3 regions of the Bacillus sp. NPDC094064 genome follow, and region 1 is predicted to be linked to each of the others. Evidence: riboswitches for the same ligand, from Rfam matches in the RefSeq annotation. Region 1 holds a riboswitch; each other region holds the start of a gene.

Evidence for each region. A riboswitch is a leader RNA that binds a small molecule or an ion and turns the genes downstream of it on or off. The one in region 1 is predicted to bind S-adenosylmethionine.
Region 2: linked by a shared signal. The riboswitch ahead of metK (methionine adenosyltransferase) and the one ahead of metI (cystathionine gamma-synthase/O-acetylhomoserine thiolyase) in region 1 are both predicted to bind S-adenosylmethionine.
Region 3: linked by a shared signal. The riboswitch ahead of ACQKNI_RS24810 (peptide ABC transporter substrate-binding protein) and the one ahead of metI (cystathionine gamma-synthase/O-acetylhomoserine thiolyase) in region 1 are both predicted to bind S-adenosylmethionine.

The regions. Positions count from the first base shown of each region.
Region 1 covers NZ_JBNNUI010000009.1:90,229-93,516, reverse strand. Annotated here, with positions in the region: gene ACQKNI_RS19865 (bifunctional homocysteine S-methyltransferase/methylenetetrahydrofolate reductase) at 1-597, opposite strand, end outside; SAM riboswitch class I at 668-777, opposite strand; SAM riboswitch class I at 980-1,089, shown strand; gene metI (cystathionine gamma-synthase/O-acetylhomoserine thiolyase) at 1,182-2,294, shown strand; gene metC (cystathionine beta-lyase) at 2,291-3,288, shown strand, end outside.
Region 2 covers NZ_JBNNUI010000004.1:293,379-296,666, reverse strand. Annotated here, with positions in the region: gene pckA (phosphoenolpyruvate carboxykinase (ATP)) at 1-1,362, opposite strand, end outside; SAM riboswitch class I at 1,603-1,724, shown strand; gene metK (methionine adenosyltransferase) at 1,894-3,093, shown strand; gene ACQKNI_RS12060 (hypothetical protein) at 3,135-3,288, opposite strand, start outside.
Region 3 covers NZ_JBNNUI010000015.1:50,711-53,998, reverse strand. Annotated here, with positions in the region: gene ACQKNI_RS24810 (peptide ABC transporter substrate-binding protein) at 196-1,836, opposite strand; SAM riboswitch class I at 1,972-2,076, opposite strand; gene ACQKNI_RS24805 (aldo/keto reductase) at 2,229-3,062, opposite strand; gene proC (pyrroline-5-carboxylate reductase) at 3,064-3,288, opposite strand, start outside.

The DNA of each region.
Region 1 (3,288 bases):
CAATCCAACGACATTTGCCCCATAATCTAAAAGCTGTTTTAATATTTCATTTACATCATTTCCATTTTGAGTCGTACCCGCCTCATGTAACGCTAATTGAGCTACAATGGGAATATTCGTTTGTTTTCGTAACACCTGAACAGCATGAAGTAATTCAAACTCATCATAGAAAGTCTCTAATAGTAATCCATCAACCTGTTCTTCTAGTAATGCACTTGCCTGTTCCAGTAACATAAATTCTCGCTCCATATCAGTTGTCGTAACAGCTCCGATATGTTTCATACCACCAATTGTTCCTAAAATTGCATTTCTTTCTGTTACAGATGCTTTCGCCAGTTTTACTGCCGCTCTATTAATTTCAGTAACTTGATTTTCTAAACCATACATACGTAATTTCGCTTCATTTGCTCCGTACGTATTTGTTTGAATTACATCAGCTCCAGCAGCTACATATTGTTTATGAATCGATATAATTAAATCTGGATCAGATACATTTAATTCTTCAAAACTACTTTGCAAACCGTGCGAATGCAATAACGTTCCAACCGCACCATCACCTATTACAATTCCTTTTGATAATAAATCTAGTAATTTCACGAATCTCCCTCATTTCTATCAATATAAAAACCCCCTCTTCACCGTGAAGAGGGGGACATAATTGTTCCGCCTCTTATTATGCAAAACATTCGTTTTGCAGGTATTAGCACCGTTTCAAACATTTCGTTTGAAGGTTGCCGGGTTTCACAGGGCCTTTCCCTCCACCGCTCTCAATAAGAGTTTGTCTATATATTTTATTTATGTAGCTAAAAGGAAATACGTTCCCCTTTTAACAATGTTTGTTAATTTTTTAATAAATTTAGCATGCACAAATACAAAAGTCAATGATACTTGCGTAAAAATAAAAATTATTTAAAATAAAGTTGCAATTCAATTATCTTTTGTTGTAAAGTTAAATCCATAATAAAATTTCATACAAACATTCTTATCTAGAGAGGTAGAGGGACTGGCCCTATGACGCCTCAGCAACCATTAACACTTGTTAATAAGGTGCTAATTCCAGCAAATTGTGAAAGATTTGACAGATGAGAAGAAGACTCTATTCAAACCGAAAGCCTTCTTCTTAGAAGGCTTTTTTTATTTATATTCACTTAATTGTTAATTTAAAAAGGAGGAATTTTCACATGTCAACTATTGAAACAAAACTAGCACAAATCGGAAATCGTAGCGAAACTACAACAGGAACTGTTAATCCACCCGTTTATTTCTCAACTGCTTACCGTCACGAAGGGATTGGTAAATCTACTGGTTTTGACTATTCACGAACTGGTAACCCAACTCGTGGTCTTTTAGAACAGGCAATCGCAGACTTAGAATATGGCGAACAAGGTTATGCCTGTAGTTCAGGGATGGCCGCTGTTCTCCTCGTTCTTTCTTTATTCCGCTCTGGAGACGAACTTATTGTCTCTGAAGATTTATACGGTGGAACATATCGATTATTTTCTGAACATGAAAAAAAATGGAATGTTCGATGTAGATACGTAAATACACAATCTATTAAACAAATCGAGCAAGCACTCACACCTAAAACGAAGGCTATTTTCATAGAAACTCCGACTAATCCATTAATGCAAGTTACCGATATCGCTGCTGTCGCAACTGTAGCGAAAAGACACGGTCTACTTCTTATTGTAGACAACACATTCTATACTCCTTATATACAACAACCATTAACAGAAGGCGCTGACATCGTACTTCATAGTGCAACGAAATATTTAGGTGGGCATAACGATGTACTAAGTGGCCTTGTCGTTGCAAAAGGAAAGAAACTTTGTGAGGAACTCGCTCATTATCACAATGCATCAGGTGCGGTCTTAAGCCCATTTGACTCATGGTTATTAATTCGTGGTATGAAAACGTTAGCGCTTCGCATGAGACAACATGAAGAAAATGCAAAAGCAGTTGTCGCTTATTTAAATGATGAAGACGGGGTGACAGATGTATTTTATCCTGGAAGAGGCGGCATGATCTCATTTCGTCTTAAAGATGAAACATGGATTAATCCCTTCTTACAATCTTTATCCTTAATTACGTTTGCTGAAAGTCTTGGTGGTGTTGAAAGTTTAATGACGTATCCAGCAACACAAACACACGCTGATATTCCTGAAGAAATCAGAACAGCAAACGGTGTATGTAATCGTCTTCTGCGATTTTCCGTTGGCATTGAAAATAGTAACGATTTAATTCAAGACTTACAGCAAGCCATTAAACTTGTAAAAGAAGGTGTAAGAATATGAGTTATTCCATAGATACACTCTTACTGCACAACCAATATAAACATGACTCGCAAACAGGAGCTGTTAACGTTCCCATCTATAATACATCAACTTTTCACCAATTTGATGTAGATACATTCGGCAAATATGACTATAGCCGGTCTGGAAATCCAACTCGTGAAGCCCTTGAAGATATTATTGCTTTATTAGAGGGGGGAACAAAGGGATTCGCTTTTGCATCCGGCATTGCAGCAATTTCTACTGCATTTCTCCTTCTTTCGCAAGGCGATCACGTACTCATTTCAGAAGACGTGTATGGAGGCACTTACCGAATTATAACTGAAGTGCTCTCTCGTTACGGTGTTTCACATACATTTGTTGATATGACCAATGTAGAGGAAATAAAGAAAAATATTAAATCCAATACAAAACTCTTTTATGTAGAAACACCCTCTAATCCACTTCTAAAAGTGACAAATATTCGTGAGGTTTCTAAAGTCGCGAAATCTATTGGTGCTCTTACTTTTGTTGATAATACATTTTTGACACCACTATTCCAGAAGCCACTTGACCTTGGCGCCGATATCGTTCTGCATAGCGCCACAAAATTCATTGCCGGTCATAGTGATGTTACTGCCGGATTAGCGGTCGTAAAAGATGCCGAACTCGCTCAAAAACTTGGATTTTTACAAAATGCTTTTGGTGCTATTTTAGGACCACAAGATTGCTCTCTCGTGCTTCGCGGTCTAAAAACATTGCATGTACGTCTTGAGTATTCAGCTGCAAACGCCAATAAAATTGCACACTATTTACAAAAGCACGCTAAAGTGCAAAATGTCTATTATCCTGGATTACAATCACATCCTGGATTTGATATTCAACAATCTCAAGCTACATCAGCCGGAGCTGTCCTATCTTTCACTTTACAATCAGAAGATGCACTCCGCCAATTTTTATCAAAAGTAAAATTACCTGTCTTTGCAGTTAGTTTAGGAGCTGTCGAATCGATTCTTTC
Region 2 (3,288 bases), on a different contig from region 1:
ACCGCTTAGTGCTGCTTGAATCATTGCACGAGTGTAACCTAAGTTCATACGCTTACCAACGCCGTATTCGCCACCAGTCCAGCCAGTGTTTACTAAGAATACTTTCGCATCGTGTTTCTCGATTTTTTCACCAAGCATTTCAGCATAGCGAGATGCATCAAGTGGTAAGAATGGTGAACCGAAGCAAGTTGAGAATGTAGCTTGCGGAGATGTAACGCCGCGCTCTGTTCCCGCTAATTTACTAGTGTAACCACTTAAGAAATGGTACATAGCTTGTTCTTTTGATAACTTACTGATTGGAGGCAATACGCCAGATGCATCAGCAGTTAAGAAAATAATTGTATTCGGATGTCCAGCAACACTTGGCAGTACGATATTGTCAATCGCATGCATAGGGTATGCAGCACGTGTATTTTCTGTTAAAGTAGTATCGTTATAGTCAGCGACACGTGTTTGGTCATTAATGACAACGTTTTCTAAAACTGAACCGAATTTGATTGCATCGAAGATTTGTGGTTCTTTCTCATGAGAAAGGTTTACACATTTCGCATAGCAACCGCCTTCAATATTGAATACGCCGTTATCAGACCAGCCATGCTCATCATCACCGATTAATTTACGGTTTGGATCAGCAGATAATGTTGTTTTACCTGTTCCAGATAAACCGAAGAATAGTGCTACGTCGCCTTCTTCGCCTACGTTTGCAGAGCAATGCATAGAAAGAATATCTTGTTCAGGTAGTAAGAAGTTCATAATAGAGAAGATTGATTTTTTCATTTCTCCAGCGTACTCTGTGCCACCGATCAGTACGATACGTTTTTCGAATGAAACCATAATGAACGCTTCAGAATTTGTGCCGTCAATTGCTGGATCTGCTTTGAAGTTCGGTGCAGAAACGATTGTAAATTCTGACTCGTGAGTTGTTAATTCTTCTTCAGTTGGACGAATAAATAATTGGTGTACGAACAAATTATGCCATGCGTATTCGTTAACAACTTGAATTGGTAGGCGATAGTTACGGTCAGCGCCAGCAAATCCTTTGAAGACGAATAACTCTTCTTTTTCTTTTAAGTATTCTAATACTTTTGTATATAATTTATTAAAATGTTCTTCAGAAATCGGTTGGTTTACTGCTCCCCAAGCAATTTTGTCAGCAACCGATGCTTCTTTCACAATAAATTTATCTTTAGGAGAACGTCCTGTGTATTTTCCTGTTGAAGCAGAAACTGCACCAGTAGAAGTTAATTTCCCTTCATTTCGCATTAATACTTTTTCCACTAATTGCGGAACACTTAATTGAATCTGTGCATTGCTTCCGTTCAATAATTCATGTAAACCAATTTGGACATTCACAGTACTCATATTTATATACCATCCTTTTCATTTTCATTTTCATCTAATGAAATATTTCTCGTAATCCCCACCAAGAGTATAACACAATTATATAAATAATGTATACTATTTATTTATTTTTGTTTGTGTGAATGTATGATTTCCTTATTAATATTTCATTCTATACGTATTGAGAAAAACTTTCGGGAAAATGTGAATATTAATTGACAAATGAATATCATTTCTTTAGTATAGGTTGGGACGGATACTCTCTTATCCCGAGCTGGCGGAGGGACAGGCCCGATGAAGCCCAGCAACCTCATCTGTATTGGTAAATACAGGTGAATAGGTGCTAAAACCTGTGCGAGGCTACAGGTCTCGAACGATAAGAGCGAAGGGCAAAAAGCAGTATGCAAGTAGCAAATTAAACCTTTCCTCTATGTAAAGTGGGAAAGGTTTTTCTGTATGCTTGTGTGGGAGAATAAATGTATGTCGCAGTTTGTGGCAAATTAAGGATGAGTTCCGTACAATATATACAATTACTGTAGGGAGGTTTACCACATGACAAAAAAACGTCATCTGTTCACATCTGAGTCTGTAACTGAAGGACATCCAGATAAAATTTGTGACCAAATTTCTGATTCAATTTTAGATGCGATCTTATCAAAAGACGCAAATGCACGTGTGGCTTGTGAAACAACTGTAACAACTGGTTTAGTATTGGTAGCGGGGGAAATTACGACTTCTACTTATGTAGACATTCCGAAAATCGTTCGTGAAACAATTCAAGGCATTGGTTACACACGCGCAAAATACGGATTCGATGCAGAAACTTGTGCAGTTTTAACATCTATCGATGAGCAATCTGCTGACATCGCTATGGGTGTTGACCAAGCGCTAGAAGCACGCGAAGGTCTAATGACTGACGCTGAGATTGAGGCAATTGGTGCAGGAGACCAAGGTTTAATGTTTGGTTTTGCATGTAATGAAACACAAGAATTAATGCCACTTCCAATCTCGCTTGCTCACAAATTAGCTCGCCGTTTAACTGAAGTACGTAAAGATGACACATTATCATACTTACGTCCGGATGGAAAAACGCAAGTTACAGTTGAGTATGATGAAAATGGTAAACCTGTACGTGTGGATACAATTGTAATTTCTACACAGCATCACCCAGATGTTACATGGGAAGAAATCGATCGTGACTTAAAAGAGCACGTAATTAAAGCTGTAGTTCCAGCAGAATTAATGGATGGAGAAACGAAATTCTTCATTAATCCAACTGGCCGCTTCGTAATTGGTGGACCACAAGGTGATGCTGGTTTAACAGGACGTAAAATCATCGTTGATACTTACGGTGGATACGCTCGCCACGGTGGCGGTGCATTCTCTGGTAAAGATGCAACGAAAGTTGACCGTTCAGCAGCATATGCAGCTCGTTATGTTGCGAAAAACATCGTAGCAGCTGGTCTTGCTGAAAAAGCAGAAGTACAACTTGCATACGCAATTGGCGTAGCACAACCGGTATCAATTTCAGTTGATACATTTGGCACTGGTAAAGTATCTGAAGACGTACTAGTAGAACTAGTTCGTAACAACTTCGATCTTCGCCCAGCTGGTATTATTAAAATGCTAGACTTACGTCGCCCAATTTACAAACAAACAGCAGCTTACGGCCACTTTGGACGTACTGATGTAGATCTTTCATGGGAACGTACAGACAAAGCTGCAGCTTTAAAAGAGCAAGCTGGTCTATAATATATGAAAAAAAGCTTTGCGCGGTGAGCGCAAAGCTTTTTTTATTTTGTTTTACTTATTATTTGGATACATGAATTACAATATGTTTTTCCTTCTAGCTCAATATACTTTTTCATATTTGTCAGTCCGCTTGTCGGAAATGGCATATAAATCCATGCTTTTTCATGCGTTTGTATTTCTTTTTCGCATGATTTA
Region 3 (3,288 bases), on a different contig from region 1:
AAAATAATTAGTATGGTGGAATAACGCTGGTTAAAGTTGCAATTTATCCCGCATTAATGGATAGTAAGCCCCTCACCTCAAAATTCAGCGAAAGCAAAGACGTTAGGTGGGGGATCAACTGCCCGTAAAAGCCCGATTGATTCAACTAATAATCAGTGGGTGATGAACAAAACCCCCACTGATTAAAGTTTCACTTTATTTTTCGATTTTTGCCCATTTGAAGTTTAATTGACCTGCAAAGTCTACTTGCACAATTCCTTTCACATAAGAACGTTCTAAATAAGATTCACCTTTTTGGTAAAGAGGAGCGATAACAGAGTCTTTAAATAATATTTTTTCGGATGCTAGTAATGCATCAAAGCGTGCTTTTTCATCACCAGCTAAAGTCGTTTTTACTTTTTCAATTGTGTCATCGAATTCTTTATTAGAGTAGTGATCTAAGTTATAAGGGTTGTTCGTTGTAAATAGTTCAAGGAATGTAATTGGGTCCGCAAAGTCAGGGCTCCAACCGTCAATTCCAATTTCGTAGTCACCTTTTAATAAAAGTGAAACTTGTTGCTTACGCGGTTGCGGTTTTATATTTACTGTTAATCCATCTAAATTCTTTTCAAGCTGTCCTTTTAGGAACTCACCAGTTTTCTTCTCAAGGTCACCATCACTTGTTAATAATTCTAACGTTATTTTTTCAGATCCAAGTTCTTGTTTTGCCTTTTTCCATAATTCTTGTGCCGATTTTGTATCAACCTTTGTTAAATCGCCGTTTGCAACGCGGAAGTCTGTTCCGTCAGGTCCTTTTGCAAAGTTTTTTGGTACGAGACCAAAGGTTGGTGTAGAGCCATCATTTAATAATGTATTTACAAAGGATTTTCTATCAATAGTTTGATCAATTGCTTGGCGTGCAGAAACGTTTTGTAGCACTTTGTTTTGTTGATTCATACGTAAAAATTGTACGCCTACGTTCGGACGTTCTTTGAAGTTAGCATCCTTTTTATATTTATCCACGAAATCAGATGTTAGTTTGATACGGTCTAATTGTTTGGACTCAAATAAGTTCACTTCTGTTGATTTTTCTTTTACGACATTAAAATTGATTTCTTCCAGTTTGACATTATCTTTATCCCAATAGGTAGAGTTTTTCTTGAATTTAAAGCTTTGTTCGTGCTTCCAATCGCTTAGTGTAAAAGCTCCGTTGTACAAGAGTGTATTATCTTCTAAAGCGTACTTATCACCTTGTGCTTTAAAGAATTCCTCGTTAATTGGTAGAAATGTTGGGAACGCTGTTAAGCTAATAAAATACGGAACAGGACGCTCTAATTCTACCTCAAACGTATGGTCATCAATTGCTTTTACACCAAGTTGTTCGGCTGGAAGTTCTTTGTTGTTAATTTTTGTTGCGTTTTTAATATCAAAGAATAGAAATGCATATTCAGAGGCTGTTGTTGGATCGACAGCTCTTTGCCAAGCGAAGACAAAATCTTTCGCGGTAACAGGAGTGCCGTTTGACCATTTTGAATCTCGTAAATGGAATGTGTATTTCGTTTTATCGCCACTTACTTCATGAGATTTTGCAACACCAGGAACAGGTTTATTACCTTCACCAAGATTATACAAACCTTCAAATACGTTTCTCATTACTTGGCCAGAATCAGTATCTGTAGCACGAGCTGTATCCATTGTTCGTATTTCAGTAGGGGAAGATAAGTTTAAAACTTGTTTACTAGGTGCCTCGTCTTTTGCATTTGCTCCGCTTGCTTCGTTTTTATAACTACCGCAACCAGTTAATAAAATACTTACTCCTACAACTGATGCAATACCGGGTACAAACTTCTTTTTCATTTGATTTTCCTCCTAAATAATTAATAAGTTTGGATGATGATGAGGGAAATGAAAAACAAAAAATCCCTCTTTTCAGATCGAGAAAGAGGGATTTTTACGTACAAGTTATGCACCCGTATATAAACGAAGTCCCTCATTCTATCTTTCAAGCATAAAGCTTGCAGGAAGTGGCACAGTATTCAAAATGAACCTGCTGCCGAGGTTTCAAAGGGCCAGTCCCTCCACCTCTCTTGATACAATGAGTAAACGAATAAATTTTATTAATTTTTGTGTTTCTTTGATAATTCAAAATCTTACACCTCGGATAATAAAGTGTCAACCTAATGAAATATAGTTTAAATTTTCAGTTTTCTTTAACAGAAAAACCACTGCATATGGCAGTGGTTTTTCTACTAGAAGTTAAAGTTATCTGGATCTGGACCAACGCGATGATTTTCATTTAAAGCTTGAATTGCTTTCATATCATCAGTACTTAATTCAAAATCGAATATATTTGCATTTTCAATAATGCGATGTTCTTTAATTGATTTAGGAATTGTTACAACTTCATTTTGTAAATCCCAACGTAAAATAATTTGTGCAGTTGATTTATTATATTTTGTCGCAATTTCTTGTAATGTTGGGTTATCCAGTAGTTGTCCTTGCATTAATGGTGACCAAGCTTCAAGCTGGATGTTATGTTCTTTACAGAAAGTGTGTAATTCTTCTTGAGCTAAACGTGGGTGGTATTCTACTTGGTTGACCATTGGTTTAATTTCAGCGATTTCAAATACATCTTGCAAATGATGAATGTGGAAATTACTCACACCGATAGCGCGAACACGGCCATCTTTATAAAGCTTTTCTAATGCTTTCCATGATTCAGTATATTTCCCTTTTACAGGCCAATGTACTAAATATAAATCTAAATATTCTAGACCTAATTTTTCTAATGTAGTTTCAAATGCTTGAAGTGTTGTTTCATAGCCTTGATCGCTATTCCACACTTTTGATGTAATGAATAATTCTTCACGTGAAACACCTGATTCACGAATCGCTTGTCCAACGCCTTCTTCGTTTTGATAGATTGCTGCAGTATCGATGCTGCGGTATCCATTTTTAATAGCTGCTTTTACAGAATCAATTACTTCTGAACCATCTTCTACTTTAAAAACGCCTAAACCGAACCAAGGCATTTTCACACCATTATGAAGTGTTGTATAGTCTTTTAAACTTGTTAAACTCATATTATTTCCCCCTAGCTTTTTTATTTGTTGCTTCAACTGCTTGTTGGATTGCCTCCGAAAAATTATATTCATATAAAGTTTTGAGCCCTTCAGCTGTGGAACCACCTGGTGTTGTTACTTGTTCGCGGAGGTTAGCTGGATCTTGTGTTTGTTCAAGCATAGAAGCAGAGCCAGAAATCATTTGAATGACAAGGTGTTTTGCAGTTGCTTCATCGACTCCATAACT